Regions from separate parts of the Burkholderia sp. Bp9031 genome, predicted to be linked through region 2. Evidence: riboswitches for the same ligand, from Rfam matches in the RefSeq annotation. Region 2 holds a riboswitch; the other holds the start of a gene.
What was found. Region 2 has a riboswitch for manganese ahead of DIE15_RS19475 (TMEM165/GDT1 family protein). Riboswitches for the same ligand answer to the same signal wherever they lie in the genome.
Positions count from the first base shown of each region.

Region 1 (15,935 bases), on a different contig from region 2:
GGATGCGTGCGGTGGCCGAGCACATCTGGCCGGCGTTCGTGAACGCGCCGGCGACGGCGAGCGACACCGCAACGTCGAGATCGGCATCGTCGCGCACGATCAGCGACGACTTGCCGCCGAGTTCGAGCGTCACGCGCTTCATGTCCTCGGCCGCGGCCTGCATGACCTTGCGCCCGGCAGCCGTGCTGCCGGTAAACGAGATCTTGTCGATCAGCGGATGCGCGGTCAGCGCCGCGCCGACTTCGGCACCGCCGTTCACGACGTTGACGACGCCGTCCGGCACGCCGGCTTCGGCGATCAGGTCGAGCAGCGCGTGTTCGGCCGGCGACGTCAGTTCGGACGGCTTGAGCACGACCGTGCAGCCGGCTGCGAGCGCCGGCGCGAGCTTCCACGCGGTCGTGACCATCGGGAAGTTCCACGGCACGATCAGCGCGGCGACGCCGACCGCGTCGTAGAAGCGCTCGGCCGCGACGGCGTCGCTCGGCAGCGCGACCGGCTCGGGCGCGAACAGCGCCGGGTCGTCGCACAGCTGCGCGTAGTACGCGAACGTCGCGGCGACGTCGCCGACGTCGGCGTCGGCCTCGAACGGCGGCTTGCCGCTCACCCGCATCTGCAGCGCCGCGAGGCGCTCGCGGTTGGCTTCGACGCACTCGGCGATCTTCGCGAGCAGGCTGCCGCGCTCGGCGGGCGGCGTGCCGCGCCAGTTCGCGAGCGCGTCGCGCGCGGCGCGGACCGCGGCGTCGACGTGTGCGGCGCTCGCGAATTCCTGCCAGCCGATCGTCTCGCCGGTCGAGGCATTGAAGATCGGCGCGCCAGCTTCGTCGGAATGCGTGCGCACGGGCTGACCGGCAATGCGCGCGGCGGGCAGCACGAGCGTCGCGGCGGAAGGGGAAAGCTCAGCGGTGGACATGACGGTTTTCCTGTCGAACGGATTGGCGGATTATCGAATCAGCGGTAGGCGACGCCCGGCATCACGCAGAGCATCTCGAACGCGAGGTTCGCGCCGACGAGCGCGGTGGTGCCGGTCGGATCGTACGGCGGCGACACTTCGACGAGATCCGCACCGACGATGTTCAGCCCCTTCATCCCGCGAATGATCTCGAGACCCTGCTGCACCGACAGGCCGCCGATTTCCGGCGTGCCGGTGCCGGGCGCGAACGACGGGTCGAGGCCGTCGATGTCGAAGCTGAGATAGACCGGCGTGTCGCCGATGCGCTCGCGCACCTGCGCCATCAGCGGCGCGAGCGACCTGTTCCAGCATGCTTCCGCCTGCACGACGGTGAAACCCTGCTGGCGGCACCAGTCGAAATCCTCGGCCGCGTAGCCGGTGCCGCGCAGGCCGATCTGCGTGACCTTGTCGCATTGCAGCAGGCCGTCCTCCACCGCGCGTCGAAACGGCGTGCCGTGCGCGATCTTCTCGCCGAACATCGTGTCGTTCACGTCCGCGTGCGCGTCGACGTGCACCACGGCGACCTTGCCGTACTTCCGGTGCAGCGCGCGCAGGATCGGCCACGCGATCGTGTGGTCGCCGCCGAGCGTGATCGGCCGGCAGCCGTTCGCGACGATCTCGTCGTAGGCCTCTTCGATGCGGCGCACCGAATCCTTCAGGTCGTACGGGTTGGTCGCGACGTCGCCGATGTCGGCGACCTGCAGCGAATCGAACGGCGCGGCGCGCGTGGCCATGTTGTACGGGCGCAGCAGCACGGATTCGGTGCGGATCTGGCGCGGGCCGAAGCGCGAGCCCGAGCGGTTGGACGTACCGAGGTCGAGCGGCACGCCGACGAAGCACACGTCGAGGCCGTCGGTCGTGTCGGCCTGCGGCAGGCGCATCATCGTGGCGATGCCGCCAAAGCGCGGCATCTCGTTGCCGCCCATCGGCTGGTTCAGTTCGCGGTGCATGGGGCCGTCTCCTCTTTTCGGTGAAAAACGATCGGCCGATGGTAGAGGAGAACGCGAGCGCGAAGATTTTGAAGTCGCAACGTTTACATCGACGGATCTCGATGCGAGTGGCGCCGCCGCATCGACGCGGCGCAACCATCAGCGCAGGCGTTCAGCCGGCGACGGCGGGCGGCGCGTCGTCGTCGTCGTCATGGCGCCGTGGCGGCAGGAAACGCCGGCGCGGCCGAGCCCCATGCGGCGAGCTCGCGCTTCGTGCGCACGCCGAGCTTCGCGAACGCGCGCTTGACGTACGACTCGGCCGACGCGACGCGCACGCCCAGGATATCGGCGGTCTCCGGCACGGTCTTGCCGGAGATCAGGTGCTTGCAGGTTTCGTATTCGCGCTTCGACAGCTTCACGCCGTCGGCCGCGATCCGCGCATCGAACTGCGCGAGCGGATGCACTTCGGGCGTCGGATGCGCGATGCGCCGCGCGGCGGTGGTCGACGCATGCAGTTCGAGCAGGGGGAACAGCACGTCGCTGATGCTGCGAAAGCGGTTCATCTCGGCGAGCGTGAACGGCGGTCGGTCGCGGCCGCGTTCCAGCGCGATCGAATGCTGCGCATAGCGGGTGCCGCGCGCGAGCACGCATTCGTGGCCGATATGCACGTCGTCGAATATCCGCTGGCGGAATTCGCCGGGCGGGATCGCCGCGATGTCGCGCACGACGAGCATCGTGCCCGTCTTGCCGCGCAGCCCCGCGAACAGCGGGTCGCTGTCGAGAAAGCGCTCGTAGTAGAGCGTCATCACGTCGGAGATTTCGGCGGTCTCGGTGCCGATGCCGCTGCTGCCGATCCATTCGCAGCGATAGCCGGTGGGCATGGTGCCGTCGACGCGCGAGCGTTCGACGTGCGCAACGTCGAGCGGCACCACTTCGTTGAGCAGTTGCGTGAGGCGCGGCACGAAGTGCGGCGTGCCGACCGTCTCGATCAGCTCGCCCAGCGCCTTGAACGACACGTTGAAGTGGTCGGTGTCGCGATGGAAGGGGTTCACGTTGAGCAGCATGCGGTTCCCCGGTGAAAAGCGGGCCGGATTGTAGCGGTTGCAACGGCAAACGTCATTAAGGGGAAATACGGTACGGAGTCCTGCGACCTTGCGCGCCCCGGAAAACGTGCGTTGTCCCCCCCGAAGGGGGGCATACCGGGGCAGTGTAAATGAGTAACTTTGTCTCTGCTTTTTTCAATCGAGAGACGAAAGATTCAAATGACCAAACTGATCAAGGACATCCTGCCGCTGGGCGCAGGCATGGGCGAATTCACGAAGCTCGACTTCGGGATGGACGAAAGCGACTGGCGCGCGGCGGAAGGCAAGAGCGGCAATTACCTCGTCGGCTGGTGGGAAGGCAAGGTCGGCTCGGTGGAGTTCCCCGAAACCGCGGCGGACGAAGCGGTGTGGCTCGTCGAGGGCCGGATCGCGCTGACCGACGTGGAAGGCAACCGCAAGGAATTCGCGCCGGGCCAGGGCTATCTGCTGCCGGCCGGTTTCGCGGGCCGCTGGGAGACGATCGAGGACGCGAAAAAGTTCTACGTGCTGCTCGAGAAGTCGTGATGTGAGCCACCGCAGCCGTGGCGTCGTCGTCAGGTTGACGGCACGGCGGCGGTTGCGTTTTCGATCGACCGCAAGCGACGTCCATCGCGTTTCTGCCGACCGGACGCATCGCGGCTTGCGGTGCATGCGCCGATCGTCGCCGTCGGCGGAACCGATGAAATCGATTGAATCGGCGAGTTCGGCCCGCCGTGCAGGCAACACATGCGCGGGCCGCGATCACGTGGGATGGCATGGGATCATGGAAATGGAAGTCAACGAAGCAACGCAAGCCGCACCGGCACACGCGCCGCGTCGCGCACCGGTTGCACTGAGCGCCGCCGAGGCGCTCGCGGATACGAAGCTGTTCCCGTACTGGCTGGACAACCCGGCCGCACCGGCTACCGAGCCGGCGCTCGTCGGCGACGTGACGGCCGACCTGCTGATCGTCGGCGGCGGCTTCACCGGGCTGTGGACGGCCGTGCAGGCGAAGGAGCAGATGCCGCACCTGAACGTGGTGCTGATCGAAGCCGGCAAGGTCGCGCACGGCGCATCGGGCCGCGCGGGCGGAATCATCTCGACGTCGGTGATGCACGGGCTGCCGAACGCGGTGCGCGTATTCCCGAACGACATCGCGCAACTCGAGGAATTCGGCCATCACAACCTCGACGGCTTCGAGGAGACGCTGAAGCGCTACGACATCGACGCCGACATCGAATGGAACGGCGAGATGACGGTGGCGGTCGATCCCGAGCACCTCGCGCACCTGAAGGGCGACTACGACCTGCATCGCGAGTACGGCCACGATGTTGTGCTGCTGAACAGCGAGGAAACGCTCGAGCAACTGAACTCGCCGCTGTTCGCGGGCGCGCTGTGGTCGCGCAACCGCAGCGGCATCGTGCATCCGGCGAAGCTCGCATGGGGGCTCAAGCGCGCGGCGCTGCAGCTCGGCGTGAAGCTCTACGAGCACACGCCGCTCACGACCGTGACCGACGAAGGCAGCACGGTGGTCGTGAAGACGCCGAAAGGCAGCGTGCGCGCGCCGCGCGTCGTGTTCGGCAGCGGCACCGCGAAGGTCGGCATCCCCGACATCAACCGCCGCGTGATGCAGGTGCGCGACCACGTGCTCGCGACCGAGCCGCTCACCGACGAACAGCTTGCGCGGATCGGCTGGAAGAATCGCCAGGGCGTGTACGACACGCGCACGCAGCTCAACTATTTCCGGCTGACGAAGCACAACAACATCATCTTCGGCGGGCTGGTCAGCTATCACTTCGACGGCGATCCCGAACCGCACCAGGACGGCCAGCGCGAAACCTACTACCGGCTCGCGGAAGCGTTCTACCGGACGTTCCCGCAACTGAGCGACGTGCGCTTCTCGCACGCATGGGGCGGGCCGATCGACTACTGCTCGCGCGGCTCGGTGTTCGCGAAGCGCTATCTCGGCGACAAGGCGGTGTTCGTCGCCGGCTACACGGGCTTCGGCGTCGCGGCGAGCCGGTTCGGCGCGTTCATGGGGCTGAACATCCTGTTCGATCGCGACAGCCCGGAGCGCAAGCTCGACATCGCGAACCAGAGCCCGAGCTACATCCCGCCCGAGCCCATGCGCTGGGTCGCCGCGAAGATCACGTTCCATGCGTTCGACGGCGCGGATGCCGAAGGCGGCTGGAAGCGCACGTGGATCAACGGGATCAAGGCGATGGGCTTCCCGATGTGAGCGACGCGCGATTTTCGGGAGCGACGAGTGTGGCGTGTGCGGTTGCCGATGACGGCGCGCGTCCGGCCAGGTTCATCGGCGCAGACGGCCGGCATCGCGCCGGCCCGACAACGCGCTCAGGCGCAGCGGCTTGAAGCATGTTTTCGAATACCACCGATCTCGATCTCCGGCTCATCCGGGTCTTTCTGGCCGTCGTCGACGCACGCGGCATCACGGCCGCCGAGGCATCGCTCGGTGTGCGGCAGTCGACGATCAGCACGCAGCTCTCCGCGCTGGAAGCGCGCGTCGGCTTCAAGCTGTGCGATCGCGGGCGCGGCGGCTTTCGCCTGACGTCGAAGGGCGAACGCTTCGCGGCCACCGCGCGCACGCTCGTCGCGGCGACGTCCGAGTTCGTCGCGCGCGTGCGCGACATCGACCGCAAGCTGGTCGGCACACTGTCGATCGGCCTGATCGGGCAGGCGCCGCTCGTCGAGAACGCGCGCCTCGCCGACGCGATCGGCGCGTTCCGCAAGCGCGACCAGGCCGTCACGTTCTCGATGAAGGTCGCGTCGCCGCAGGAACTCGAGGAAAGTCTCGTCAACAACCAGCTCGATCTCGCGATCGGGTATTTCTGGCATCGCGTGCCGGGGCTCGACTACACGCCGCTGTTCACCGAGGAACAGGTGGTGTACTGCGGGCGCGGGCATCCGCTCTTTCATGCGCCGCGGCCGGTGTCGGCCGATGACCTGCAGGCGCACGACTGGGTGTGGCGCACCTATCCGGTGCCGGAGGAGCAGTATCCGCTGCCGGAGCGGCGCGTGACCGCGAGCGCGGACAGTATCGAGGCCGCGACGATCCTGATCCTGTCGGGTGGGCATCTCGGCTACCTGCCCGCGCATTACGCGGAGCCGTTCGAGCAGCGCGGGCTCGTCAAGGCCGTCGGCCGCACGACGTTCAGCTTCGACGTGCCGCTGCATCTCGCGATGAAGCGCAGCACGAGCGAGAAGCCGATCGTCGCTGCGTTCTGCGAGGACCTGCTGCGTGCGTTCAACATCAAGGCGATCGCGTTGGCCGCGTAGCACGGCACCCGCTCATGCGTCGATGCGTTCGACCTTGCCGACCAGCAGCCCATACGACAGGCTGCCCGCGAGCGCCATCGCGGCGATGTAGGTGATCGCGCGCGAGAAGTCCGCGCCGTCGACGAGCAACCCGATCACGATCGGCGTCGCGATCGCGGACAGGTTGCCGATCAGGTTGAACACGCCGCCCGTGAGGCCGAGCAGCCGCGCGGGCGCGAGGCCCGACACGAGCGACCACGTGATCGACGCGAAGCCGTTGCCGAAGAATGCGATCGTCATGAATGCGATCACCCAGCCCGTCGACGTGACATAGTTCGCGCCGATGATGCAGGTCGAGATCAGCAGCCCCGAGATGATCGGCAGCTTGCGCGCGAAGCCCTGCGATGCGCCGCACCGCATCAGCCAGTCCGACAGCACGCCCGAGCACAGCACGCCGACGAACGCGGCGAGAAACGGCAGCGACGCGAGAAAGCCGGACTTGATGAAGTCCATCCCGCGATACTTGACGAGGTAGGTCGGGAACCACGTGAGGAAGAACCACAGCGTCGAGTTCAGCGCGAACTGGCCGAGATAGATGCCCCACAACTTGCGCCGGCCGAGCACGATGCCGAGATCGCGCCACGTCGACGGCGTGCGTTCGGTGCGCGCGGCGATGCGGTCCTCGAGATCGACGAGGCCGCCGCCGTCGCGGATCAACGCGATCTCCGCCGCGTTGACGCCGCGAAACGCGCGCGGCTCGCGATACACCGCGTACCAGATCGCGGCCCACGCGATGCCGGCGAGCCCGGTCGCAACGAACACCATGTGCCAGCCGAGATGCACCTGCAGCCATGCGAGCACGGGCGTGAGGAACGCGAGGCCGACGAACTGCCCCGACGTGTAGCCGCCGATCGCGCTGGCGCGCTCGCCGGTCGGGAACCACGTCGTGACCACGCGGTTGTTGATCGGATAGGCCGGCGCTTCGAGCGCGCCCACCGCGAGCCGCAGCACGATCAGCCCGACGAACGAGCCGGCAAAGCCGAGCAGCAGCGTCGCGGCCGACCACAGCGCGAGCGCGCCCGCATACAGCACGCGCGGCGACACCTTGTCGACGAGCCAGCCGCCCGGGATCTGCATCAGCGCGTAGGTCCAGCCGAATGCGGAAAACACGAGGCCCGCGCGGACCGGGTCGATGTTCAACTCCTTGAACAACGCGGGCGCCGCGATCGACAGGTTGCTGCGGTCGAGATAGTTGATCACCACCGTGACGAACAGCAGCGCCAGGATGATCAGGCGCTTGCGGCTCGGCGGCGCGGTGAAGGCGGCGGTTGCGGACGCGGACGTGCGGGCTGCGGAATCGGGTACGGTGTCGGCGTGCGCTTGCGGCTGCGCCGACGGGTTGGCATGCGTGCGTGACGCGGAATGGGCCACGGTCGTCTCCTGTGTTCTGTGTCGGCCTGCACCCGCGGGCGGGCGGCCGAATCCAATGGCATTGGGCGAACGTTAGGGCCGTGGCGCGAAGCGCGTCAACATTTGGGCAGGTATCCCTATTAATGGGATGCCGGGCGCTCAGTATGTGAGAAAGTGCGGCGAAAGTGCGGTGTGCCCGGTCGCCGCATCGTGGTTCAGCCGCCGGTTGCTTCCTTCGCGCTGACCCAACCTTGCGCGGTCCCGCCGCGTGGATTGCGATACAGCACCTTCAGCCACTGGAAGTCGGCGCTGGCATCGATCAGCTCGAGCGTATCACCCGCGACGACATAGCGACGCGTCGGCGCATCGTTCATCGCGTCGTGCAGCGGCAGGCGCGCCGGGCGTACCTTGAACGTAACCTTGCCGCCGCCGTACGCGTCGAGGCGGCGCGATACGCGTTTACCGTGTTCGTCGTAGGTCAGCAGCAACGACGAGGGACCCGAGTCGCCGTCGAGCAGGTCACGAAGATCGTCGGGAATCGCTTCGCTGGACTGATAGAGATACATCCGGCCGTTGCCGTCGAAGCGGTATGCGTCGGTATACCAGATCGGCCCGCCTCGGCACGAACTGTAGAGCGTGCGATCCTTCGGCTTCGCGTCGACGTTGATCAGGTCGTCGCAGTTGCCGTGCGGCATGTCGGCCGCGGGCAATTTCAGCGGCTCGAACTGCTGGCGTGCGGCGTCGTACGGAAAGATGCCGTAGCTCTCGTTGACCATCCCGAGCAGCGCGTGCGCGGCGAGATCGCGGTGGCCGTCGAAGTTGTAGTCGTCCGATGCGAGCTGGTAGTGGCCGTCCTCGTCGGATACGCCGACGTCGAGCGTTTGCGTTTTCCCGCTCGGCAGGAAGCGGATCGTGATGCGCGAGCCGTCGGCGTGTTCGACGCGCGCCGTGATGGCGTCGTCGACCTTGAACGTGAGCAGCGGTTTGGCCGCCTGCGCGGCAGCAACCGATGCGCAGCACGCGATCAGCAGCGCGCAGCGGCGAAGAAGCGGTTGGAATCGCGAAGGGCGTGTCATGAGCGGCGTTCGAACGCGTGGGGTGGCGTGTTGCGCAGAGCGGCTTACGCGCTTGCGCTGTCGTCGCGATACCCGCTCTTGCCGTCGAAGATTTCCGCCAGCGCGGCACGTAGCGCGACGGGATCGTGCTCGCCGGGCGCGAGATGGATCACGTAATGGGTATTGCCGTCGAGACGCGCGGCAGTGCGCTCGTCGAGCTCGACTTCGATCGTGTCGCTCGTCAGACGCACCGTCAGATCCTTCACGTGCGCAGTGAGCTGGTCGTGCACCATCACCTCGATCGACGATTCCTCGGGGAAGCGCAGCAGCGAGAAGCAGTAGTCTTGCTGCGCGTCGTGGCAATAGATGTTCGCGCAGCTTTCGTCGTCGTCGATGTCGGACGTGGCCGCGCCGACGGTGGCGTGTAGTTCCATGATGCTTTTCTCCGGGTGTGGGGTTATTGCGGCAGGCCGGCGTCGGCTTCGATCGCGTCGGGCGTCGCGCGGGCATCGCATTGCGCATCGCGCGCCTTCAGCCACAGCCCGAATTCACGCATGACCTCGACGACGGGCCGCAGCCGGTCGCCGTCCGCGGTCAGATCGTACTCGACGCGCACCGGCACTTCCGGATACACGGTGCGCCGCACGAAGCCGGCGTCCTCGAGCGCGCGCAGATCGAGCGTCAGCATCCGCTGCGAGATGCCCGGCATGTCGCGGCGCAGGTCGCTGAAGCGTTTCGGCCCGTCGAGCAGGTACGACACGAGCAGCAGCCGCCAGCGGCCGCCGAGCATGCGCATCGCTTCTTCCACGGAACATCCTGTCGCACTCGTTTTCATGCTGCTGGCTCTGGGTCGGTAACTTTTTTGTGACTACGGCACAAACGACTGCCGTCTTCCCGGCGCGGCGCCGATGCGAGATATTAGCGCCCGCGTCGCGGCGAATCGATATACGGATCATTCAAAGAAGGAAACGCATGAAGCTCTATCACGCTCCCGGCAGCTGTTCGCAGGCAATCCGCATCGTGCTGCACGAAGCGGGCATCGATGCGCAGATCGTCGCGGTCGATGCGCGCAAGCATCGAATCGACGACGGCCGCGATTACTACGACGTCACCGAGCTTGGCTACGTGCCGCTGCTCGAACTCGACGACGGTACGACGCTGCGCGAAGGACCGGTGATCGCGCAGTATCTCGCGGACCGGCGCCCGGAAGCGGGGCTCGCGCCCGCATACGGCACGCTCGCCCGCTACCGGCTGATGGAATGGCTGAACTTCCTCGGCACCGAGATTCACAAGGGCTTCATTCCGCTGCTGTACGCGGTGCAGGCGGGGAAATATGTCGACCCGGTGCGGCAGAAGCTCGACAGCCGCTTCGCATGGATCGACCGGCAGCTCGACGGCAATACGTATTTGACGGGCGACACGTTCACGATCGCCGATGCGTACTTGTTCGCGCTCACGGGCTGGGGCAAGGCCGAATGGATGCGCTCGGTGTACAACGCGGACATCGACCTGAGCCGGCATGCGAACCTGCGTGCGTGGTACGAGCGGGTGCGGGCGCGGCCGGCCGTGCAGCAGGTGCTGCAGGCCGACGCGCGGCCGAACGCGTCCTGATCGACGCGCGCGGGGAGCCCGGCGCGGTCGGCGCACTCAGCGCGTCAGTGTCACGAACAGGTAACCGACGTAACCGGCCCCATTCGCCAGCAGCGCCCAGATCGCGAGCCCGCGCGCACGAGCATTGACGCGCAGCCAGACCGCCGCCGCGAGCGTGATGACTACACCGGTCAGCACTTCGGGGCGCGGCTCCCACGGCGTCAGCATGATGCCGATCGCCGGCAGCAGCGTGCCCTGGAACACCATCGCGCCGGTGATGTTGCCGAATGCGAGCGTGTCCTTCTTGCGGCGGATCCACAGCACGCTGTTGACCTTCTCCGGTAGCTCCGTCGCAATCGGTACGATGATCAGCGACAGCAGCAACGCGGAAATGCCGAGCAGGTGCGACACGCCCTCGACGCCATGAATGAAGCCCTTCGCACCGCCGACGAGCAGCGCGACGCCGAGCGCGAGTTGCAGCGCGATGGTCGCGAGGTTGGTCGGCAGCCCGACGCGCGACAGGAACATCGCGTGCGGCGCTTCGGTGCCGTGCCCGGCATCGACGAGCTGCATCGATGCGCGGAACGTCATTACCACGTACATCACGTAGATCCCGACCAGCATGACGGCGAGCAGCGCGCGGACGGCCCACACGTGATGCGGGATGAACATCGCGACGGTGGCGAGCGCGAACGCGGCGATGAAGTAGTTCAGGTCGCGCACGAAGCCGGTCCGCTCAGGCGCGATCGTGCCGGTCAGGCCGCGCGAGCGGATCACGGCGAGCGTCATCAGGAAAGTCGTCAGCGTCGCGAGCATCAGCGGCGCGCCGAGAATCGCGCCGACGCCGATTTCCTCGTTGACGGCCGCGTTCGACGTGCCGCCCGCGAGCGCGAGCAGCGGCACCATCGTTTCGGGCAGCGCGGTGCCGACGGCCGCGAACAGCGAACCGGTGACGCCCTCGGAAATCTTCAGCCGTTCGCCGAGATGTTCGAGCGCATTCGTGAAGAGTTCGGCGGCGACCAGGATGACGATCAGCATGAACGCCAGTTCGACGAGCATCGACGTCATGCGGCACCTCCGCAGGCAGGCATGCGGACGGTCGTGGAACTCACGAAATGTGAAGGGAAGGCAAGGAGGAACATGGGGACTCCGTGGTCGGACGTGGACGAACCATGACGCATCTGCCGACGTCCGACCAGGACCGACGCGATGCGTCGATGGTCTCGCCAGACCGATTCGGCCGAACGCGCCACGGCCGCAGGCCGAGTGTGTTGACGCGTTCGCTTTCCGGGGAAGGAAAGCAGGCTACTCCCCAAAGACGAAAGGCAGTCTAGCCGAGCCGGCCGCTTTCGGCAAGATTGGGCGGTCACCCCCTTTCATTCGGGACGGTAAGTCGCGTGACAGCGGATGCGCATGGCGTACGGGGAAGCAATCGGCGTGCGCGCGTGTCACGCTTGGGTCATGAAGCCCGGGCCGGGAAATACAGCGCGAACGTCGTGCGCCCGTCGCGGCTCGCGACCTCGACCTTGCCGCGGTGCAGTTCGACGATCGACTTGACGATTGCGAGCCCGAGCCCGGCGTTGCGCGCCGCGCCGTGCCGCGACGAATCGATCCGGTAGAAGCGCTCGAAGATCCGCTCGATCTGCTCGGGCGGAATCGCCGCGCCGCGGTTCGTGACTTCGACGACCGCGTACCCGGGCCGCGTCGATACGGCCAGCTCGACCGTCGACCCGGATTCCGCGTGTTCGAGCGCGTTCGACGCGAGGTTGCTTACGGCGCGCCGAAACAGCGTCGCGTCCGCGACGACCGGCGCTTCGCCCCGCACGTCGAGGTGCACGCCGGCTTCGTCCGCCAGCGCCTGGAAATACGACGCGAGCCGGCGCAGTTCGTTGCCCGCGTCGAGTTCGACGGTCTTCAGGTGCTGTCGCGCATTGTCCGTGCGCGCAAGAAACAGCATGTTCTCGATCATCCGCTGCAGCCGCTCGCATTCCTCGATGTTCGAATCGATCAGCGCTTCGTATTCCTCGGTGGTGCGGGCACGCGACAGCGTGACCTGCGACGCGCTGATCACGTTCGCGAGCGGCGTGCGCATGTCGTGTGCGAGGTCGGACGAGAACTGCGACAACCGCACGAACGCGCGCTCGAGCCGGTCGAGCATCCGGTTGACCGACGTGGCGAGCTCGCGCAGTTCGACCGGGCCGCCGCGTGCATCGAGGCGCGCGTTCAGGTTGTGCGCCTCGATGCGCGACGTCTGCCGGCCGAGGCTCTCGACCGGGCGCAGGCCGCGCGATGCGACCGCGTAGCCGAGCGCGCCGACCAGCAGCGCGCCGAGCGCGGCCGCGAGCCAGATGTCGACCCGGTAGCTTTCCAGCAGCGACTGGCGATCGGTCGCCGTACGCGCCAGCGCAACCTGGATGGTTTCGCCCGACGGCAGCGTGGCGCGCGCGCGCACGCAGCGCGACGCGCCGATGCCGGGCGGCGAGCAGGTGAACGGGCTGGCGGCCGCGCCCGCTTTTGCGGCCGGCTGCGGCCGCGCGATCACCGATGCGAGCGTGTTGCCGGCTTCGTCGGTGTGTTCGACGAGCGGGCGGTTCGCGCCGTCGTAGATGCCGAGGTAGACGCCCGGATGCGACAGCAGCACTTCGTGGAAGACGGCCGGATCGGCGCGCAATGCGGCCGTCGAGCCGCTCGCGTGCGCGAGCTGCAGGAACTGGTTGAGCTTGCCGGCGATCTCGATGTCGTCACGCCGGGTCAGCTCGGCGGACAGCGAGCGATACAGGTATGCGCCGGTCAGCGCGAATACGAGCGCGGCGACGGCGGCGAACGCGAGCGTCAGGCGCCGGAGCAGCGAATACGGTGCCGGGCCGCCGGTCACGCGCGATCCTCGAGCACGTAGCCCATCCCGCGTATCGTGTGGATCAGCTTCTTCTCGTACGCGTTGTCGATCTTCGCGCGCAGGCGCTTGATCGCCGCATCGACGACGTTCGTGTCACTGTCGAAATTCATGTCCCAGATCTGCGACGTGATGAAAGTGCGAGTGAGCACCTCGCCCTCGCGCTCCGCGAGCAGCTGCAGCAGCGCGAATTCCTGCGCGGTCAGGTCGATGCGGTTGTCGGCGCGCCGTACGCGGCGCTTGATCAGATCGACCTCGAGATCGGCGACGTGCAGGATGTCGCGCGCATTGCGCGGCGCGCGCCGCAGCAACGAACGGATGCGCGCGAGGAACTCCGCGTACGCGAACGGCTTGAGCAGGTAGTCGTCGGCGCCCAGTTCGAGCCCCGTGACCTTGTCCTCGATCGCCTCGCGGGCCGTGAGCAGCAGCACGGGCGTCTGCTTCTGCGCGCGCAGCCGCCGGAGCACCTCGAAGCCGTCCAGCTCCGGCAGCATCACGTCGAGCACGACGAGATCGAAATCCTCGTGCAGCGCGAGGAACAGCCCGTCCGTGCCGTTCTCGGCCACGTCGACCGTGTAGCTCGCCTCCGTCAGCCCCTTGCGGAGGTACGACGCCATCTTGGGTTCGTCTTCGACTATCAGTATCCGCATGGTGGAGCAGGCTGTCCGTGATTCATCCGTGGTTCCAGCCGGTCAGTGTAACGCGTGAGCTTACGGCGCTGCCCGTGCGGGAAAGATGACCGGTGGATGACGGAATTGTCATCGAGCATGCTTGCGATGCCGCGCCCGCGTTCGATGAAAATCCGGTCATGTTTCGGCCATGTCGTCGTCACGCCGACGGCGATAAGCTGCGGCCGTCTTGTGTCCGGAGCGCGCCGTCTCGGCGTTGCTCCCGTTCATCCGGTCGTAGCCTGCCTGATTCCACCTCCATGTCGTACTGGCGCAAATTCATCCTCGTCGTGTTGCTGGCGCTGAGCCTGCCGATCCAGTCGTTCGCGACCGTGTCGATGCAGTGCGCGGGCGTTGTCGTTGCGGCGCCGCATGCGGGGAACGGGGTGAGCGCTCATGACGCGGCCGCGTCGCACGCGATGTCCGGCGCGCACGGCGGCGGGCATGCACAGGATGACCGCGCACGGCATGCGTCTTCTTGTTCGGCGTGCGGGGCCTGCTGCTTCGGCACCGGCATGTCGGAGGTGCCGGCGGTGTCCGTTCCGACCGGCGTCGGTATCGCGGCCGCCTCGTCCCGGCCTTCGTCGATCGTCGTGTCGTTCCTCACCGGCGGCATCGACCGGCCGCCGCGCCGGAATCCCGTCTAGGGCCTGTTCACGCTAATAACGGGCTTGCGAACGTGCCTTTCCGCCCGCAAGGCAAGGAGAGAGGAGGCGCAATAGCCGTAGCTATTGCAACGACGAACGACGCCGCAATGCGGGCGGAAAGGCACGTTCCCCCGTTTGGAAAAATCATTCGTGGGGCTGGCCCCCAGAAGGGCCGATCGCCGCGTCATGCGCCTCGCGAATACGTCGAGTATTCGCTTCCCCGCATTCCTTGCGCTCGGCCCTTCTGGGGGCCAGCGCAAGCCCGTTATTAGCGTGAACAGGCCCTAGTCCCTGCCCGCGGCCGGCGGCCGCGATCCGCACACCGTGCCGACGACCCTTCGACGCCCGTCACACGACTCACGACTCACGACGAGAAACACCCATGCGATTGATCATTGCGGCGCTGCTTGGCGCGGCGGCACTCGTGCCGCCGCTCGCGCCTGCGCAAACCGTCTTGCCCGATCCGGCCGATGCCGCCGCGTCGGTGCCGGACGTCACTGCGACGTCCGCGTTCGACGGCTACGTGCCGTATCGGGACGATGCAGGCCCGGGCTGGAAGCAACTGAACCGTGACGTGATGGAGCGGCCCGCGAAAGGGCACGCGACCGGGCACGCAAAGCCCGGAAACGCGGTGGGCAGCGCAGCCCATTCGATGCACGGAGGGGCCGCGCAATGACGGGATTTGCGATTTCACCGCGCGTCGGCGCGACCGCGCTCGTGCTGGCCTTCCTCGCCGGCTGCACGACGTTCTCGAAGGACGGCGGCTTCGATGCCGTGTCGTCCACCGCATCCGAACGCATCGGGAAGGACGCCGTTATCGTCAGGACCGACGCCGACCGCGCAGCCGTCGACACACGGACGAAGGAATTGCTCGCGAAACCGCTGTCGATGGACGACGCGGTGCAGATCGCGCTGCTGAACAACCGCGGACTGCAAGCGTCGTATGCCGAACTCGGGCTGTCGGAGGCCGACCTCGTGCAGGCCGGCCGGCTGCCGAACCCGCGCTTCTCGTTCAGCCGCACGCGGGCCGGCGACGGTGAGCTGAGCCTCGGCCGCACGTTCTCGGCCAATGTATTCGCGCTGCTGACACTGCCGCTCGCGACGAACATCGAACGTCGCCGCTTCGAGCAGACGAAGCTCGAGACGGCCGACGCGATGCTGAAGGTCGCGGCCGACGCGCGCCGCGCGTATGTCGAAGCCGTCGCCGCCGAGCAGGCCGCGAACTATGCGCGGCAAGTACGCGACGCCGCGAGCGCCGCCGCCGAACTCGCGCTGCGGATGCGGCAGGCCGGCAACTTCAGCCGGCTCGACTACGCACGCGAACAGGCGTTCCATGCGGATGCGGTTGCCCAGCAGGCGAAGGCTGATCAACAGGCCGTGGCCGCGCGCGAGAAGCTCACGCGCGCGATGGGGCTGTGGGGCGAGCGCACGCGGTACGCGCTGCCCGAGCGCCTGCC
Region 1 covers NZ_QTPW01000012.1:13,165-29,099, reverse strand. Annotated here, with positions in the region: gene DIE15_RS17525 (aldehyde dehydrogenase family protein) at 1-910, opposite strand, end outside; gene speB (agmatinase) at 949-1,899, opposite strand; gene DIE15_RS17515 (helix-turn-helix transcriptional regulator) at 2,088-2,942, opposite strand; gene DIE15_RS17510 (cupin domain-containing protein) at 3,141-3,485, shown strand; gene DIE15_RS17505 (FAD-binding oxidoreductase) at 3,724-5,178, shown strand; gene DIE15_RS17500 (LysR family transcriptional regulator) at 5,316-6,236, shown strand; gene DIE15_RS17495 (MFS transporter) at 6,249-7,646, opposite strand; gene DIE15_RS17490 (XAC2610-related protein) at 7,841-8,701, opposite strand; gene DIE15_RS17485 (hypothetical protein) at 8,746-9,114, opposite strand; gene DIE15_RS17480 (helix-turn-helix domain-containing protein) at 9,138-9,515, opposite strand; gene DIE15_RS17475 (glutathione S-transferase C-terminal domain-containing protein) at 9,653-10,291, shown strand; gene DIE15_RS17470 (sodium:calcium antiporter) at 10,328-11,338, opposite strand; yybP-ykoY riboswitch at 11,421-11,596, opposite strand; gene DIE15_RS17465 (heavy metal sensor histidine kinase) at 11,730-13,145, opposite strand; gene DIE15_RS17460 (heavy metal response regulator transcription factor) at 13,142-13,813, opposite strand; gene DIE15_RS17455 (hypothetical protein) at 14,092-14,478, shown strand; gene DIE15_RS17450 (hypothetical protein) at 14,861-15,154, shown strand; gene DIE15_RS17445 (TolC family protein) at 15,151-15,935, shown strand, end outside.
Region 1: it holds a riboswitch for manganese, as region 2 does, so the genes downstream of both, DIE15_RS17470 (sodium:calcium antiporter) here and DIE15_RS19475 (TMEM165/GDT1 family protein) in region 2, are expected to answer to the same signal.

Region 2 (15,935 bases):
GTTGAGCCCCTTGTTCTCCATCGCGCCCATGTTGAAGTCGCCGACCGCGACGATCATGAAGCGGTCGAGATCGAGCTCGAGGCCGAAGCGCTTCTCGTCCCAGCGGATCGAATGGATCAGCGAATCCATCGCGTGACGGGTCTTGTCGAGATCGGCCGGTTCGACCCAGACCTGCAGCAGTTTTTCCTTGCCGGAGCCGGACGTGATCTTTTCCTCGATCGCGACGAGCTTGCCCGCGACGAGCGCGAACAGGTAGCTCGGCTTGCGGAACGGATCTTCCCATTTCGCGAAGTGGCGGCCGTCGGGCAACTCGCCCGAATCGACCAGGTTGCCGTTCGACAGCAGCACCGGATAGGTGGCCTTGTCGGCGCGCAGCGTGACGGTGTACGACGCCATCACGTCGGGGCGGTCGAGGAAGTAGGTGATGCGGCGAAAGCCTTCGGCCTCGCATTGCGTGAAGAAGTTGCCGCTCGATACGTACAGGCCGGACAGCGTCGTGTTCTGGTCCGGCGCGCACGCGCTCTCGAGCGTGAGCTCGAATGCGTCGGGCACGTTCTCGACGGTCAGCCCGTGTTCATGTGCGCGCACCGCACCGTACGGCGCGCCGTCGAGCTGCGCGTCGAGGAACTCGAGCGCTTCGCCCATCAGCTCCAGATGCGGGGTCGGCGCCGCGTCCGGATTGCGGCGCACGCGCATCGTATTCCTGACGATCGTGCGGGCCGGCGCGAGATCGAATTCGAGTGCGACGGAATCGATGAGGAAGGCCGGCGGCGTGTAGTCGGCGCGGCGGATCACGGTGGAGGAGGCGTTGTCGGACATGGTCGTCGAGATCGGTGGAGTGGGGATCGGGCCCCGCAGCGCGGGCCGGGCGAACCGGGCCATTGTACAAAGGCTTGCGGCCGCGTGCCGGGCGAACTTTTTACCGGTTGCGGCAGTCCGCGTATTATCGGCATCCCGTGCGGTTCGCGCGGTGCAACGAACGGGTGACGGATCGACGAGGATCGACATGAAACGCGAATGGATTCAACGCGGTGCGGGTTGGGCGGCGGTGCTGTGCGTGGCGCTGCTGACGGGCTGCACCAGCTACGTGACGACGCAGGTCACGGCCTTCTCCGACTGGAGCGGCAGCGACGCGACACGCACTTACGCCTTCACGCGCACCGATGCGCAGAAGCACAGCATCGAGCAGTCGACCTACGAGCCGATCGTCGCGAACGAGTTGTCCGCGTATGCGTTCCGGCAGGTGCCGACCGCGCAGGCGCGCTATCTGGTCGGGTTGACCTACGGGGTCGGCAGCGATCTGGTGACGGTGCCGCAGCCGGTCTACTACGACCCGTGGTTCATGGGGCCGGGGCCGTACTGGCGGGGCGGGCCGTGGGGCCCGTGGGGGCCCTGGGGGCCGATGCCGGCCGGCTATGTCGCGCAGACCTACCAGGTCTTCGACTACACGCTCGGCATCCGGATTACCGAGCGTGCCACCGGCAAGGAGGTCTACAACGTGACCGCACGCACCACCGGCGACAACGGTGCGCTGCTGTATGCGATGCCGTTTCTCGCGCGCAGCGCGCTCGCCGATTTCCCGTTGGCGAACGGCGCGATCCGCACGGTGCGGCTGCCGGTCGACAAGCGCGGTGGCCCGGCTGCGCCGCAGGCCGCCAACGAGCGTGCGGTGCCGGCCGTGCCGGCATCGGGCGCGGTGGTCGCGAAGTAACGCGCTGTCGACTCTGGCGCGGCCGCCCGGCCGCGCCGCTTGCCGGCGTGCGTCAGACCCCGACGCCGAGCAACGCCAGTGCGCCTAGCACGACGAACAGCACGGCCGCGATGCCGTGGACCAGCTTCGTCGGCAGGCAGTGCGCGAAACGGTCGCCCAGCAGGATCGCGGGCACGTTCGCGAGCATCATCCCGAAGGTCGTGCCGGCCACCACGCCGATGTAATCCTGGAAGCGCGCGGCGAGCGCGACGGTCGCGATCTGCGTCTTGTCGCCCATTTCCGCGAGGAAGAACGCGACGAGCGTCGCGCCGAACACGCCGAGCCGCGAGCGGTTCGTATTGGCTTCGTCGGCATCGAGCTTGTCCGGCACGAGGATCCACAACCCCATCGCGATGAACGAGAACGCGAGCGCCCAGCGCATGATCGACGGCGTGACAAGCGCGCCGAGCCATTCGCCGAGCGCGCCGGCGAAGCCGTGGTTCACCAGCGTCGCGACGAGCACGCCGAGAATGATCGGCACGGGCTTGCGATAGCGCGCGGCCAGCACGAGGGACAGCAGTTGGGTCTTGTCGCCGATTTCAGCGAGGGCGACGGCGCCGGTGGAGATCAGGAAGGCTTGGGACACGTATGGGGTTCCACGGGCCGGTGTTGTGCGTGCGAGCGACGATCCGCCGCGCGCCGGGCCCTGAAGCGGCGCGCAGTGAACCATCGGTCTCGCCAGGCCTCGGTGGCTGCGTCCGCCATGGCCGAACGGCCAAGTCTGTTGACGGACGCCTCCGTCACGATGCGCGCCGGGGGCGCGGGGCATCGAGCGGAGCGGCTACTCCCCAATGAGCGGCGAATTCTAGCACGGCGTGTGCCGTGCGCGGCGCGAATTCGGCGGCTCCGGCATGCATCGTGGCGCATGCCGGAGCAGGGCGAGGCAAACGCGCGTGAGTTACGCGGCGGCGCGGCGCGCGGCGCCGCGCTCGTGCACGAGCCGGCCGGCCGCGTATGTGCGATACACGGCACGGTCGTCGCCGAGCAGTGCGAACGCGAACAGCAGTTCCTCGAGCGAATCCGCGCGCTTCGTGCGGCGCGCGAGCAGCGGCGTGGCCTGCGGGTCGAGCACGACGAAGTCCGCTTCGGTGCGCGGCGCGAGCGTGCCGACCGTGTCGGTGAGATCGAGCGCCTGCGCGGCGCCGGCCGTCGCGAGCCAGAACATCCGCGTGGCGCTCAGGTGGTGGCCCGACAGCCGCGCGACCTTGTGCGCCTCGTTCATCGTCTGCAGCATCGAGAACGACGTGCCGCCGCCGACGTCGGTGGCGAGCGTGACAGGCACGTCGTATTCGCCAGCCTTGTCGAAGTCGAACAGCCCGCTGCCGAGGAAGAAGTTCGACGTCGGGCAGTGCGCGACCACTGTGCGCGTCTCGGCCATCCGGCGGCGGTCCTCGTCGTCGAGGTGGATGCAGTGGCCGTACACCGCGCGCGGACGCAGCAGCCCGTAGCGATCGTAGATGTCGAGATAGCTGCGGTGGCCGGGGAACAGCTCCGCGACCCATTTCACTTCATCGACGTTTTCCGCGACGTGGCTCTGCACGAACACGTCCGGATGGCGGCGCGCGAGTTCGCCGCATGCCTCGAGCTGGGCCTCGGTGGACGTCGGCGCGAAGCGCGGCGTGAGCGCGTACAGCTGGCGGCCGTTGCCGTGCCAGCGGTCGATCAGCTCGGCGCTGTCGTCATAGCCCGATTGCGCGGTGTCGCGCAGGAACTCGGGGCAGTTGCGGTCCATCAGCACCTTGCCCGCGATCATCCGCACGTCGCGGGCATCGCTCGCCGCGAACAGCGCGTCGGCCGACTGCTTGTGCACGGTGCAGTAGACGAGCGCGCTTGTCGTGCCGCACGCGAGCAGCTCTTCGACGAAGAAGTCGGCGACTTCGCGCGCATGCTCCGGATCGCCGAACTGGCGCTCGGTCGGGAACGTGTACTTGTCGAGCCATGGCAGCAGGCCGGGGGCCGGCGACGCAATCATGTCCGTCTGCGGATAGTGGATGTGCGTGTCGATGAAGCCGGGCACGATCAGCTTGTCGCGCAGGTCGTGGACGACCGCGTCGCGCGCGAGCGTCGCGGCGAGCCGCGCATGCGGGCCAGCCGCGACGACCTTGCCGTCGTCGACGATCAGCAGGCCGTCGGTCTCGTAGTTTGCGGCCTGGCTCGACTGCGCCGGGTCGCCGTTGAAGGTCAGCAGCTGGGAACGGAAAGCGGTTTGCGTCATGACGAATGGTCCTGCATCAAGGTAAGGCGAACAGAAGAAAACGGTCGGCGCCGGGCGCGCGACGGGGTGGACGGCGTGGCCGGTGTCCGCACGCGGCGGCGATACGCGGATGGCTCGGGCGCGAAGCCTGACGCGCTGCGGGCTGCGATTGCACACACGAGCGCAGCGGCGGCGGCAACCGGCACACGGCTGCCGGGCGGCAGCGCCGCGATGGCAGTGACAATCGCAATCGCGACCGGCACGGCGACGAACGGCACGACGAGCCGCAACGACAGGCGTCCGCGCGCGGCGGCGGAGCGTGCCGTCGCTATGCGTGCGATGGATGCCATGCCCGCATGCACGCACGGTGCACGGGCGGCGCGGCGCAGGGCCGAACCGGTCGTCGCGAAGCGGATGTCGTTGCGGGGTTTCATCTGTCTAGCGAACCTCGATGCCGGCCGTCACGCGGCCTGCCAGTACGAATCGAGACGCGCGATCAGCGCATCGCGCTCTACCGCATCGACGAACGACGCCTCGAAGCCGTTGCGGATCACGGTGTGCACTTCGGCGTCCGTCAGCTGCAGCCCGTCGACCGTCGCGAAGTAGTTGTCGTTGACGTAGCCGCCGAAGTAGGCCGGGTCGTCGGAGTTGATCGTCACCGCGACGCCGCGATCGAGCAGCGCCTTCAGCGTGTGCTTCGTCATGTCGTCGAACACGCACAGCTTCAGGTTCGACAGCGGGCATACGGTCAGCGCCATGCGCGTGCGTGCGAGGCGTTCGACGAGCGCCGCGTCCTCGATGCTGCGCACGCCGTGGTCGATCCGGTCGACCTTCAGCACGTCGAGCGCTTCGTAGATATAGGCGGGCGGGCCTTCCTCGCCCGCATGCGCGACGAGCTTCAGCCCGAGCGCGCGCGCCTTCTCGAACACGCGCGCGAACTTCGTCGGCGGATGGCCGAGCTCGGACGAGTCGAGGCCGACGCCGATCAGCCGATGGCGATAGCGTTCGAACAGCGGCAGCGCGGATTCGAACGTCGCGAGCGCGTCTTCCTCGGACAGGTGGCGCAGAAAACACAGGATCAGCTTGCTCGACAGCCCGCGCTGCTCGGCATCGGCGAGTGCGCGATCGATGCCGGCCACCACCGTTTCGATCGGCACGCCGCGTTCGGTATGCGTCTGCGGATCGAAGAACAGTTCCGTGTGGACGACGTTGTCGGCGAGCGCGCATTCGCAGTACGCGGCCGTCATGTCGTAGAAATCCTGCTCGGTCAGCAGCACGCTCGCGCCGGCGTAGTAGATGTCGAGGAACGACTGCAGGTCGGTGAACGCATACGCGGCGCGCAGTGCGTCGATCGACTCGTACGCGAGCTTCACGCCGTTGCGCTGCGCGAGCGCGAAAATCAGTTCGGGCTCGAGCGAGCCTTCGATGTGGATGTGCAGCTCCGCTTTCGGAGCGCGGGCGATCTTGTCCTTGAATGTCGGGGTCATGGCGTTGTTCTTGGTCGGTCAGAAGGTAGGGGAAGCCTGCGCGGGCGCATTCGCCTCGACAGCCTGCAGCAACTGCGCGGCCACCGAGATCGCGATCACTTCGGGCGCCTTGTCGATGATGCCTTCGACGCCGATCGGGCAGCGCATCCGCGCGACCTGGGCCGGGTCGATGCCGATCGCTGCCAGGCGGTGGTCGAACTGCATGCGCTTGGTGTGCGAGCCGGTCATCCCGAAGTACGCATAATCGCCGCGCCGCAGGATGCGCTCGGCCAGCACGAAATCGAGTGTGTGGTCGTGCGTCATCACGACGAAGTACGCGTGCGGCGGCGCCGTGTCGACGGCGTCTGCCGGGCTGGCGAGCGCGTCGATCGCGAGATTGCCGATCCCGGCGAGCGCCTCGGCCGGCGGGAACCCCGCATCGGGTCCGTCGATCCAGCGCACGTGGCACGGCAGCGTCGCCAGTACCTTCACGAGTGCGGTGCCGATGTGTCCGGCGCCGAACAGCATGACGGGAAATGCATACGGCGCGATCGTTTCGGTCATCAGCGACACGCCGCCGGTTTCCCACAGCAGGCAATCGGCACGCGCGGCGGGCGATTCGGGCTCGCTCAGCAGCGGCGCGCCCGGCGCGGGGCCGAATGATACGCTACGCACGGTCGCCGCGCCGGCCGCGACGCGCTTCGCGAGCGACATGATCCAGCCGAGGTCGCCGACGTCGAGCCGCTCGAACGCGAGCACGACCGCGCCGCCGCAGCACTGGCCGAGGCTCGGGCCGAGCGCGAGCCGTTCGAGCCTGCGCGCGTGGGGCACGTGCGCACCGTCCTTCAGCAGATGCCGCGCGATCTCGATCGCCTTCCATTCCAGATGACCGCCGCCGATCGTATGGCGGGCCGTGTCGCGCGTGACGAGCATCTTGGTGCCGGCCTCGCGCGGCGCGGAGCCGTCGGTATGCGCGACCGTCACGAGCACGGCCGCTTCGCCGTGCGCGAGCAGTTGCTGCAGATCGCCGAGCCAGGCTTCCATCAGCACGCTCCGTTCGGGACGACGCGGCACGACGCGCGGCGCGGGCTGGCGGGCGCGGTGGCAACGAGGACTGACGGGAGCGGGACGGGCCGGCCGCACGATCGATGCGGTGCGGCGGCGGCGCGCCGAAGGCGCGCGCGTACGACGCCGCGGGGCGCGCGGACGCCATGAGGGTGACGGATGCGGATGGTTTGCGTTGTCATGATGAATCCAGTCGACATTGCGGATCGGGCGCGCGTTACGCAGGAGGTGAGACCGCCTGGCCTCGCGCACGTAGATCGCCATCCAGTCGCGAAGATAGCACTGCAAGGCGACGGGAACATCGCCGGGCGGTGATCCGGACTATCAGACGGCGATCATGTCGATCATAGGCCCGCCGCGCGGGATCGGGGCGCCGATGCGCGCGCATCGGGCCGGAACGCTTGTGCGGCGGGGCGTGCGCACGGATGTCGCGCGATGCGCGTTCGCCCGGAAATTCGGGCTGCGGCGGGGGTAGGTGTTTACGCGCGGCCGACAGGGTGCGGCCGCGAGAGACGTTGCGGGTGGAGCCGGACGAACCAGGATCGGCGGATCCGACCGGTCGGCCGGGCCGCGCGGCGGGTTAGCCTGCCAGCTTGCGGCGATGGCGCCAGACGCTCGAGGCAACGGCGATCAGGATCACGGCGAAGCCGATCAGCGCCCAGCCGGGCAGCAGGATGCCGAAGATCGGCGGGTAGACCGTCTCGCACAGGCCGGCGACCTTGAACATGCCGGGGAACCACTGGGCAGGCGGCAGGCTGTCGACGATCGGCTGCAGCGTGTCGAAGCCGCAGCTGAAGCCCGGATTCATCTGGATCGACAGGTGCCGCGCGGCGGTGCCGACGCCGCCGGCCGCGGCGATCGCGATCAGCAGCTCGAGCACCCAGATGCCGCGCCAGTTGCGCATCCCGGCGGCCAGGAACGCGAAGATCCCGATCGCCGCGAAGAAGTAGCGCTGGATGATGCACAGCGGGCACGGATCCTCGTTCTTGACGTATTGCAGGTACAGCGCGCCGGCCAGCAGGGCGATGCATACCCAGCCGAGCAGCATCAGCAGGCGGCGTTCACGGCGGAGGGCGAGCGTGGAGTCGTTCATGTCGGCGGGATTCCTGTCGGTGGTCGGTCCGAGAAACAATCGCGCGATTTTAGCGCGAACGATCTGGCACGAAACTGACAGCGCGGGTGCGGCACCACGCCGCACCCGCTTCGTCCGCTTCGTCGGCCGCCGTCATTGCGCCGGTGCGGTCACCGGATCGTGTTCAGCACGGCCTCGACCGCCTGGCCGATCGCGAGCAGCGCATCGTCGCGATGCGGCGCGGCCGCGAGCATCAGGCCGACGGGCGCCGCGTCGCGCGGATGGCACGGCAGCGACAGCGCACATGCGTCGAGGAAGTTGAAGGCGCTCGGGTTGCGCAGGATCAGCGCATTGGTGCGCGTGAATGCGGCGTCGTCCGCCTCGAGTTCGGCGATGCGCGGCGGCACGACGGGCACCGTCGGTGCGACGAGCGCGTCGAAGCGCGACCAGACCGTGTGCGCCGCTTCGTCCAGCATCGCGTGGCGGGCCGCGAGCAGGTCGAGATAGTCGGCCGCGCTCGCCGGTTCGCCCTTCAGGATGCGCGACAGCACGCGCGGGTCGTATTGGTCGCGGTGCTGCGCGAGCAGCGGGCGATGCCACGCGTATGCCTCGATCGGCGAGAAGCCGAAGCGGTTGATGTCAGGCAGCCGGTCGAGCGCGGAGAAGCGCACTTCCGTGACGATCGCGCCGGCGGCTTCGAGATGTTTCAGCGAGGCATCGAGCGCAGCGGCGACGTCCGTGTCGACGCCGTCCGTCACATAGTTGGTCAGCACGCCGAGCCGCAAGCCTTCGAGCGGCCGCATGGCCGGCACGTGCGGCTCGAGGCCCGCGAGCATCCGGTCGACGAGGGCGCAGCAGGCAACCGTCAGGCCGATCGGCCCGAACGAGTCGAGCGTCGTCGACAGCGGCACGCCGCCTTGCGTCGGAATCCGGCTTGCGGTCGGCTTGAAGCCCGTGAGCCCGCACAGCGCGGCCGGAATCCGGATCGAGCCGCCGGTGTCGGTGCCGAGCGCGACGGCCGCCATCCCGTCGGCGACGGACGCGGCCGCACCGGACGACGAGCCGCCGGCAATCCGCGCGTCGCCCGGTACGTCGCGGCGGTACGGCGAGCGCGGCGTGCCGAAGTGCGGATTGAGGCCGAGCCCCGAGAACGCGAACTCGCTCATGTTGGTGCGGCCGACCAGCACCGCGCCCGCCCGCTTGAGCCGCGCGACGGCGACCGCGTCGGCCTGCGCTGGCGGCGCGCCGTCGAGCACGCGCGAACCGGCGCGCGTCACCTGGCCCGCGACGTCGAACAGGTCCTTCACCGACACGGGGATGCCCGCGAGCGGCGACAGCACGGTGCCCGCGGCGCGCAGGCGATCGTGTGCATCGGCGGCCGCGCGCGCGTTGTCGGCGTCGACTTCGGTGAAGACGGCCGCGCCCTGGCCCGACGGAGCGGCGATCCGTTCGAGCGCGACGTCGACGAGCGCGCGGCTCGTGGTCCGGCCGGCGGAGAGGTCGGCGGCGAGCTGGGCGAGCGGGGGGAAGGGCGTGAAAGTGGTCATGGGCGGCTCAGGGGCGAAGATGTTGGACAAGGGTGGCGCGAAACGAATCGATATGGCGTTCGACGGCCGCGCGCGCGCCGGCGGCGTCGCGCGCGGACAGTTGCTCGAACAGTTCGCGGTGTTCGCGCTGGACGTCGGACAGGTGGTGCGGCTCGGACAGCGTGACGAACCAGAAGCGCAGCGAGCGCTCGTGCAGCGCGCGCAGGATCTCCGCGAGCACCGTATTGCGTGCCGCCGCGGCGATCGCCTGATGAAACGCGCGGTCGAGTTCCATCATGCCCTCGACGTCGTGCGTATCGACGCATGGCTGCCCGTCATCGAGCAGCGCGGCGATGCGGGCGAGATCGTCGGGCGTCGCGTGACGGGCGGCGAGTTCGACGCAGTGCGCTTCGTTGATGCGCCGCACGTCGATCACCGCGACGATGTCGTCGAGCGACAGCGGCTGCACCAGCAGCCCCTTGCGCGGCATCACGGACAACAGCCCTTCGAGCACCAGCCGATGCACGGCCTGGTGGACGGGGGTGCGGCCGATGCCGGTGCGAGCGACGAGGTCGGCTTCGTTGAGCGCGGCGCCGGGTTTCAGGCGCATCGTGATGATGTCGCGCTGGATCAGCGCGTATGCGCGGTCGGCGAGGCTGAGCGCCGCTGCGGCAGGCCGGTCGCGGGGGGCGTCGGTCAGGGCGTTCATGCGGGCGGCGGCGCGTTGGCCGGGCGGGGCGCGATCATGGTGCGGGCGATCGGGGAGCGTGGACAATCCGTGAATATTATTGTGATATATCACATATGTCCAGTTGGCCGGGGCGAGATGCGATGCCGCCAAACGGAGTGCGGTGGGGTTACGATGGCGGGTCCGGCACCGCATGCGACGACTTGCAACAATATCGACAGGATGTTGCTGGTTTACCGCGCGATCGTGCACTGAAGCATAATGAATCCTCGTCAATCCAATACGCGCGAGCGACGTACCAGACCATCGTCATGAGCGAAATCACGCCTTCCCCGGCCGGTCTGCCCGGCACTTCTTCCGCTTCTTCCGATTCCCCCCGTTCCGGTCCGGCACGTACGCCGGAGGCGCCCGCCACGCGGGCTGCCGCTGCACAGAATGTTGCGGCGGACGGCGCGTCACCGGTCACGGCCGCGTCCGAGCCGGGCGCTCCGGGGGCTGCCGTCGACGGTGTTGTAGCGTCGCCGAAACCCGGCGCACCGCCGCCGGGCTTCGGCGCGCAACCCGATTTCGATACGCCGCGCCCGCCGCCCGCGAGCGCGCAGAATGCGCCGCCGGCTTACCTGAAACAAAGCGACACGCCGTGGTCGGTGTTCGGTCGGATCGTCGCCGCGCGTGCGCGTCGGCTGTTCGACCGCGCCGGCCAGCGGATCACCCAGCGCACGTTGCGCATCGGCGTATCGGCGCGCATCTTCCATCCGGAGCCGGGCGCGAAGGGGCTGCGTGGCAAGACGCTGCAGTATCTCGAGGAATCGATCGCGCACTGGGTGATGTCGCGCGACGTGCTCGTGTTCATGATTCCGACCGTCGGTCATCAGGGCATGCTGCACCCGAGCAACATCCGCCTGCGCGACTACGCGAAGCATCTCGACGGCCTGCTGCTGCAAGGCGGCGCCGACGTGTCGCCGCAAACCTACGCGGCGTCGGATGCGCGCCCCGAATGGCCGGGCGACCGCGTGCGCGACATGTACGAGCTCGAGCTGTTCCACGAATTCGTCGAGTCCGGCAAGCCGGTGCTCGGCGTGTGCCGCGGCGCCCAGCTGATCAACGTCGCGTTCGGCGGGTCGCTGTACCAGGACATCGCGACCGACGTGCCGACGGCGAATGCGCACGTGAGCGAGCATTACGACCAGCATCGCCACGCGATCCGCTTCCCCGACTCGTCGACGCTCGCGAGCATGTTCCCCGGGCGCAGCGAAGCGATCGTCAACTCGATCCACCATCAGGCGATCCGCGATCTCGGCCGCGATCTGAACATCGAGGCCGTGTCGGCCGGCGACGGGATCATCGAGGGCATCCGCTACCGGCGTGCGCCGTTCGTCGTCGGCGTGCAGTGGCACCCGGAGTTTCATCGCGCGGGCGGCTCGGAACTGCTCGACTGCACACCGCTGCTCGATGCATTCCTGCGCGCGGCACGCGAAACACGCCTGTAGCCGACGCTTGCATCGCCTCGCAGGAAGGCCGGCCGCATCCCGTTAAATTTGAGATGCGGCCGTTTCGTTTTGGACCATAATCGCGACGCCCGATTCGTTCGCCGGAGTCTGACGTTGGTCTTCCGATCTTTGCCTCCCGCACGTTTTGCAACGTGGATCGTTGCGATGGCCGCCTGCGCACGCACGGGCGCAGCATGGTCCGCCGACGCGACCACACCCGTTGCGGGTACGCGCCCCGCGGTGACGAGCCTGCGCGGCGATGCCGCGCAGGCGGCGTCCGCTGCATTCGCGACGGATGCTTCCGTGCAAGGCAATGTGGCCGAACTCACGCAGATGCCGCACGACGGGCGAATCGTCGAGATGCGCACCACCTACAACGGCAGCTACGGCGCGAGCCTGATGTTCGATCCGCGCGAGATGACGTATTACGTCGCGCTGTTCCAGGACAAGCATCTGTGGCGCGTGATCAAGTCGCAGGAGAAGAGCCGCGCGGAGATGGTGTACGAGAACTTCGTCCTGCAGACGGTGCAGTTCGCGGACGTCGAGATCCGTCGCACCGAACTGCAGGCGCAGAAGACGTTCCTCGAACGCGTGATTGCGCTGCAGGCGAATCGCGCACAGCAGCTGCAGGCCGACCTGAGCGTCGCGCGCAGCCAGCAGGCGGAGGTCGCGCAGCGGCAGAAGTCGGCGCAGGAGCAGACGCAGGCGCTGCAGGTCGAGAAGCGGGCCGCGCAGGTGCAGTTGCGCGATCTGCAGGAGCAGGTTCGGCAACTCGAGCGGCAGGCCGAAACGGGATTGCCCACGCACAAGTGACGACGTGTCGATCCGATGGATCGACGGATGAACGAAACTCGGCGAAGCATGCTTTGCCGGGTTTTTTGTTGGGCGCTCGTCAGCGGGTAATCGTCAGCGGACAGGCATCAGCGGGCAAGCGTGTCCGGTGCGTCGGTCAGGCGGCGCTGGGACAGTTGCGCGGTCCAGTCAAAGCCGGCGGCGGGCACGTTTGCCGACCGTGCGGGGAGATTGGCTTGCAGCGTGTTGGCCATCGCGATCAGCGTGAGTGGATCGTCGAGCGGGTCGCGCGGTGCGTCCGGAAGCGACGGGCGGCCGAGCCGATTGCTTGAGGGCGTCCGCGACGCATGGCGCTCGACCGACGGGCCGGCCGCAAGCCGCCTGGCGCTGGGCGCACGGACTTGCGCGGGCTTCCTGATGCGCCCGGTCGGCGCGATCGTGCTCGGCGCGTACATCGACCATCACGGCCGCCGCAAGGGGCTGATCCTGACGCTGGGGCTGATGGCGCTCGGCACGCTCACGGTGGCCGCGATACCAGGCTACGCGACGCTCGGCGTGCTCGCGTCGGTGCTCGTGCTGCTCGGCCGGTTGCTGCAGGGTTTCTCCGCGGGCGTCGAGCTGGGCGGCGTGTCCGTCTACCTGTCGGAGATCGCAACGAAAGGTCGCAAGGGGTTCTATACGTCGTGGCAATCGGGCAGCCAGCAGGTGGCCGTCGTGTTCGCCGCGTTCGTCGGCGTGCTGCTGAACCGTGCGCTGCCGGTCGAGGACATGACCGCGTGGGGCTGGCGCATTCCGTTCCTGATCGGCTGCCTGATCGTACCGTTCCTGTTCCTGATCCGTCGTTCGCTGAAGGAAACCGACGAGTTCCTCGCGAAGCATCACCGTCCGACGATGAGCGAGATCATGCGTTCGATGCTCGAGAACTGGAGCGTCGTGATCACCGGCATGGGGATGGTGATCATGACGACGGTGTCGTTCTACATGATCACCGCCTACACGCCGACGTTCGGCAAGGAAGTGCTGCACCTGTCGTCGCTCGACGCGCTCGTCGTGACCGTCTGTGTCGGCCTGTCCAATCTCGTCTGGCTGCCGCTGTCCGGCGCGCTGTCGGATCGCATCGGCCGCCGCCCGGTGCTGATCGCGTTCACGGTGCTCACGCTGCTGTCGGCGTACCCGGCCGTGCTGTGGCTCGTGGCGGAACCGTCGTTCCTGCGGCTGCTGGCGGTCGAGCTGTGGCTGTCGTTCCTGTACGGCTCCCACAACGGCGCGATGGTCGTCGCGCTGACCGAAGTGATGTCGGCCGACGTGCGCACCGCCGGCTTCTCGCTCGCATACAGCCTCGCGACGACGATCGGCGGCTTCACGCCCGCGATCTCGACGTTGCTGATCCACCAGACCGGCAACAAGGCGGCACCGGGGCTGTGGCTGAGTGTCGCCGCGATTTGCGGATTGGTCGCGACGCTCGTGCTGTATCGCACGCCCGAGTCGCGCAACCAGTACAAGGCGGCCTGACGCCGCCTGCACCGCGTCACGCCGGATGAAAAAGGGAGCGCGCAGCGCTCCCTATACTTATCGGCGTTCCGGCGTTCCGGCGTTCCGGCGTTCCGGCGTTCCGGCGTTCCGGCGTTCCGGCATTCAGGCGTCGCGCAGCGCGTTGGCAACCGTCGCCGCCACGTCGAGCCATTGTCCCGGTGCGGACTGGCGGGCCAGCCTCGCGTGCGGATACCACGGACAGTCGTCACCGGTGAACCAGCGCCAGTCGGGAGCGAACGGCAGCATGATCCACTGCGGCTTGCCGAGTGCGCCTGCGAGGTGTGCGACCGCCGTATCGATCGTGACGACGCCGTCGAGCCGTTCGATCAGCGCGGCCGTGTCGGCGAAGTCGTTCAGCCGCCCGTCGAGGCGATGCACGCGCGGATGCGCATCGACGCGCGCCCGTTCGTCGTCGTCGAGCGCGGGCTGCAGCACGACCCAGTCGATGTCCGGTAGCGCAAGCAGCGGGGCGAGCGCGTCGAACGGCATCGAGCGGTTTTCTTGCGCCTGCCGGCGCCCTGACCACGCGAGGCCGAACTTGCGCTTCGACTGGCCGCCGAGCGAGCCGCGAAAGCGTCGATGCGCGCTGTCCGGCGCATCGAGGTAACGCTTGCCCGAGACGATGTCGGCCGGCTGCAGACCGAGCAGGAACGGCAGGCTCATCAGCGTGCACGCGACGTCGGCCACCGGCGGTTTAGCGGCACCCTGAGCGACGAGCGTCACGCGCCAGTGCGTCGCGGCAGGTGCAAGCAGCGCGACGAGTTCCGGCTGGACTTCGAGCACGACACGCGCGCAGCGTGCGCGGGCCAGCGGCACGAAGCGGACGAATTGCAGCGTGTCGCCGAAACCCTGTTCCGCGCGGATCAGCAGTGTGCGCGACGCAATCGGCTCGCCTTGCCAGCGTGGCAGCGTGCCGAGCGGCGTCGCGCCCGGCGTGTCGTGGCGTGCCTCGTATGCGGGCAGGCCGCGCGTGAAGTCGCCCAGCGTCAACAGCGTGACGGCGCGGTGCAGTTGCGCGAGTTTCAGGTCGGGGGCGACGCGCAGCGCCTGGTCGAACGCGCGCAGCGCCATTTCGTGCGCGCCGAGTGCGTGATGCGCATTGCCGAGGTTCAGCCACGCGAGACTGAACGACGGATCGAGACCGACCGCACGTTCGTAGTAGGGCAGCGCTTCACGCTGGCGGCCCTGCGCGCACAGCGCGTTCGCGAGCCCGAAGAGGGCGAGCGGGAAGGGCGGATGCAGCGCGAGCGCGGCTTCGAATGCCGCCGCGGCTTCACCGTGACGGGCGAGCGCCTCGAACGTGTTGCCGAGATTGAAATGCGCGGCGACGAAGCGCGGCTGCGCGGCGATTGCCGCCTGGAAGTGCGCGATTGCGTCGTCGGCCCGGCCCATCGCGTTCAGCGCCATCGCGAGATTGTTGTGCGCGCCGGCATGCCCGGGTCGCAGCTCGAGTGCGCGATGGAATGCGGCGAGCGCGTCGTCGTGACGGCCGAGCGCATTCAGCGCGTTGCCGAGGTTGTTGTGGATCGACGCATCGTCGGGCGTGAGCCGCAGCGCGCGGCCGAACGCGTCGATGGCATCCTCGTGGCGCTGCAGCGCCGCATACGCATTGCCGAGGTTGTAGTGCGCGAGCGGAAATTCGGGCGCGAGCGTCAGCGCGTTGCGAAAGCGGTCGACCGCTTCGTCGAGCCGGCCGAGCGCCTTCAGCGCGTTGCCGAGATTGAGTTGCAGCGCGGCGTCGCCCGGGCGCAGCTCGACCGCACGCCCGACGAGATCGGCTGCCTCGGCATGCTGGCCCTGCTGGTGCCGCAGCACGCCGAACAGATGCAGCGCGTCGGCGTCGGCGGGATTGGTGGCGAGCGCGGCGCGATAGCCGTGCTCGGCTTCGGCGAGGCGGCCCGCGCGGTGCGCGGCATACGCGCGGTCGAATGCGGAATCCATGACGCGAAAACTGACGGAAAGCGCGTATTTTCCCACACTGCGCGCGGGTGTCCCGGATCGGCCGGTCGGCATATGGCCCCGTCACGCAGAGCAGCGTAGACTTGCAGGATCGCGTGTCATCGAGGCTCTCATGGCTGACACACTGCTCGACATCCCGCCCGTGCTGATCGTCGGCGCAGGCCCGACCGGCCTTGCCGCGGCGATGAGTCTCGCGCGGGCCCGCGTGCCGGTGCGCATCATCGACCGGCTAGCCACGCCCGCGCCGTATTCGCGCGCGATCGGCATCCAGGCGCGCACGCTCGAACTGCTTGAGCAGCATCGCGCGGTCGAACCGTTTCTCGCGCTGGGCCATCGCGCGCATGCGGCCGCGTTGCATGCGGACGGCCGCGTGATCGCGCGGCTCGATTTCGATCCGTTG
Region 2 covers NZ_QTPW01000014.1:61,473-77,407, reverse strand. Annotated here, with positions in the region: gene pepN (aminopeptidase N) at 1-819, opposite strand, end outside; gene DIE15_RS19480 (DUF4136 domain-containing protein) at 1,007-1,711, shown strand; gene DIE15_RS19475 (TMEM165/GDT1 family protein) at 1,764-2,336, opposite strand; yybP-ykoY riboswitch at 2,415-2,552, opposite strand; gene guaD (guanine deaminase) at 2,649-3,965, opposite strand; gene DIE15_RS19460 (hypothetical protein) at 3,962-4,234, opposite strand; gene DIE15_RS19455 (adenosine deaminase) at 4,406-5,431, opposite strand; gene xdhC (xanthine dehydrogenase accessory protein XdhC) at 5,450-6,454, opposite strand; gene DIE15_RS19445 (disulfide bond formation protein B) at 7,056-7,568, opposite strand; gene DIE15_RS19440 (amidase) at 7,718-9,094, opposite strand; gene DIE15_RS19435 (GntR family transcriptional regulator) at 9,102-9,782, opposite strand; gene DIE15_RS19430 (gamma-glutamyl-gamma-aminobutyrate hydrolase family protein) at 10,073-11,251, shown strand; gene DIE15_RS19425 (DUF2968 domain-containing protein) at 11,417-12,064, shown strand; gene DIE15_RS37740 (hypothetical protein) at 12,172-12,297, opposite strand; gene DIE15_RS19420 (MFS transporter) at 12,287-13,555, shown strand; gene DIE15_RS19415 (tetratricopeptide repeat protein) at 13,679-15,517, opposite strand; gene DIE15_RS19410 (FAD-dependent monooxygenase) at 15,648-15,935, shown strand, end outside.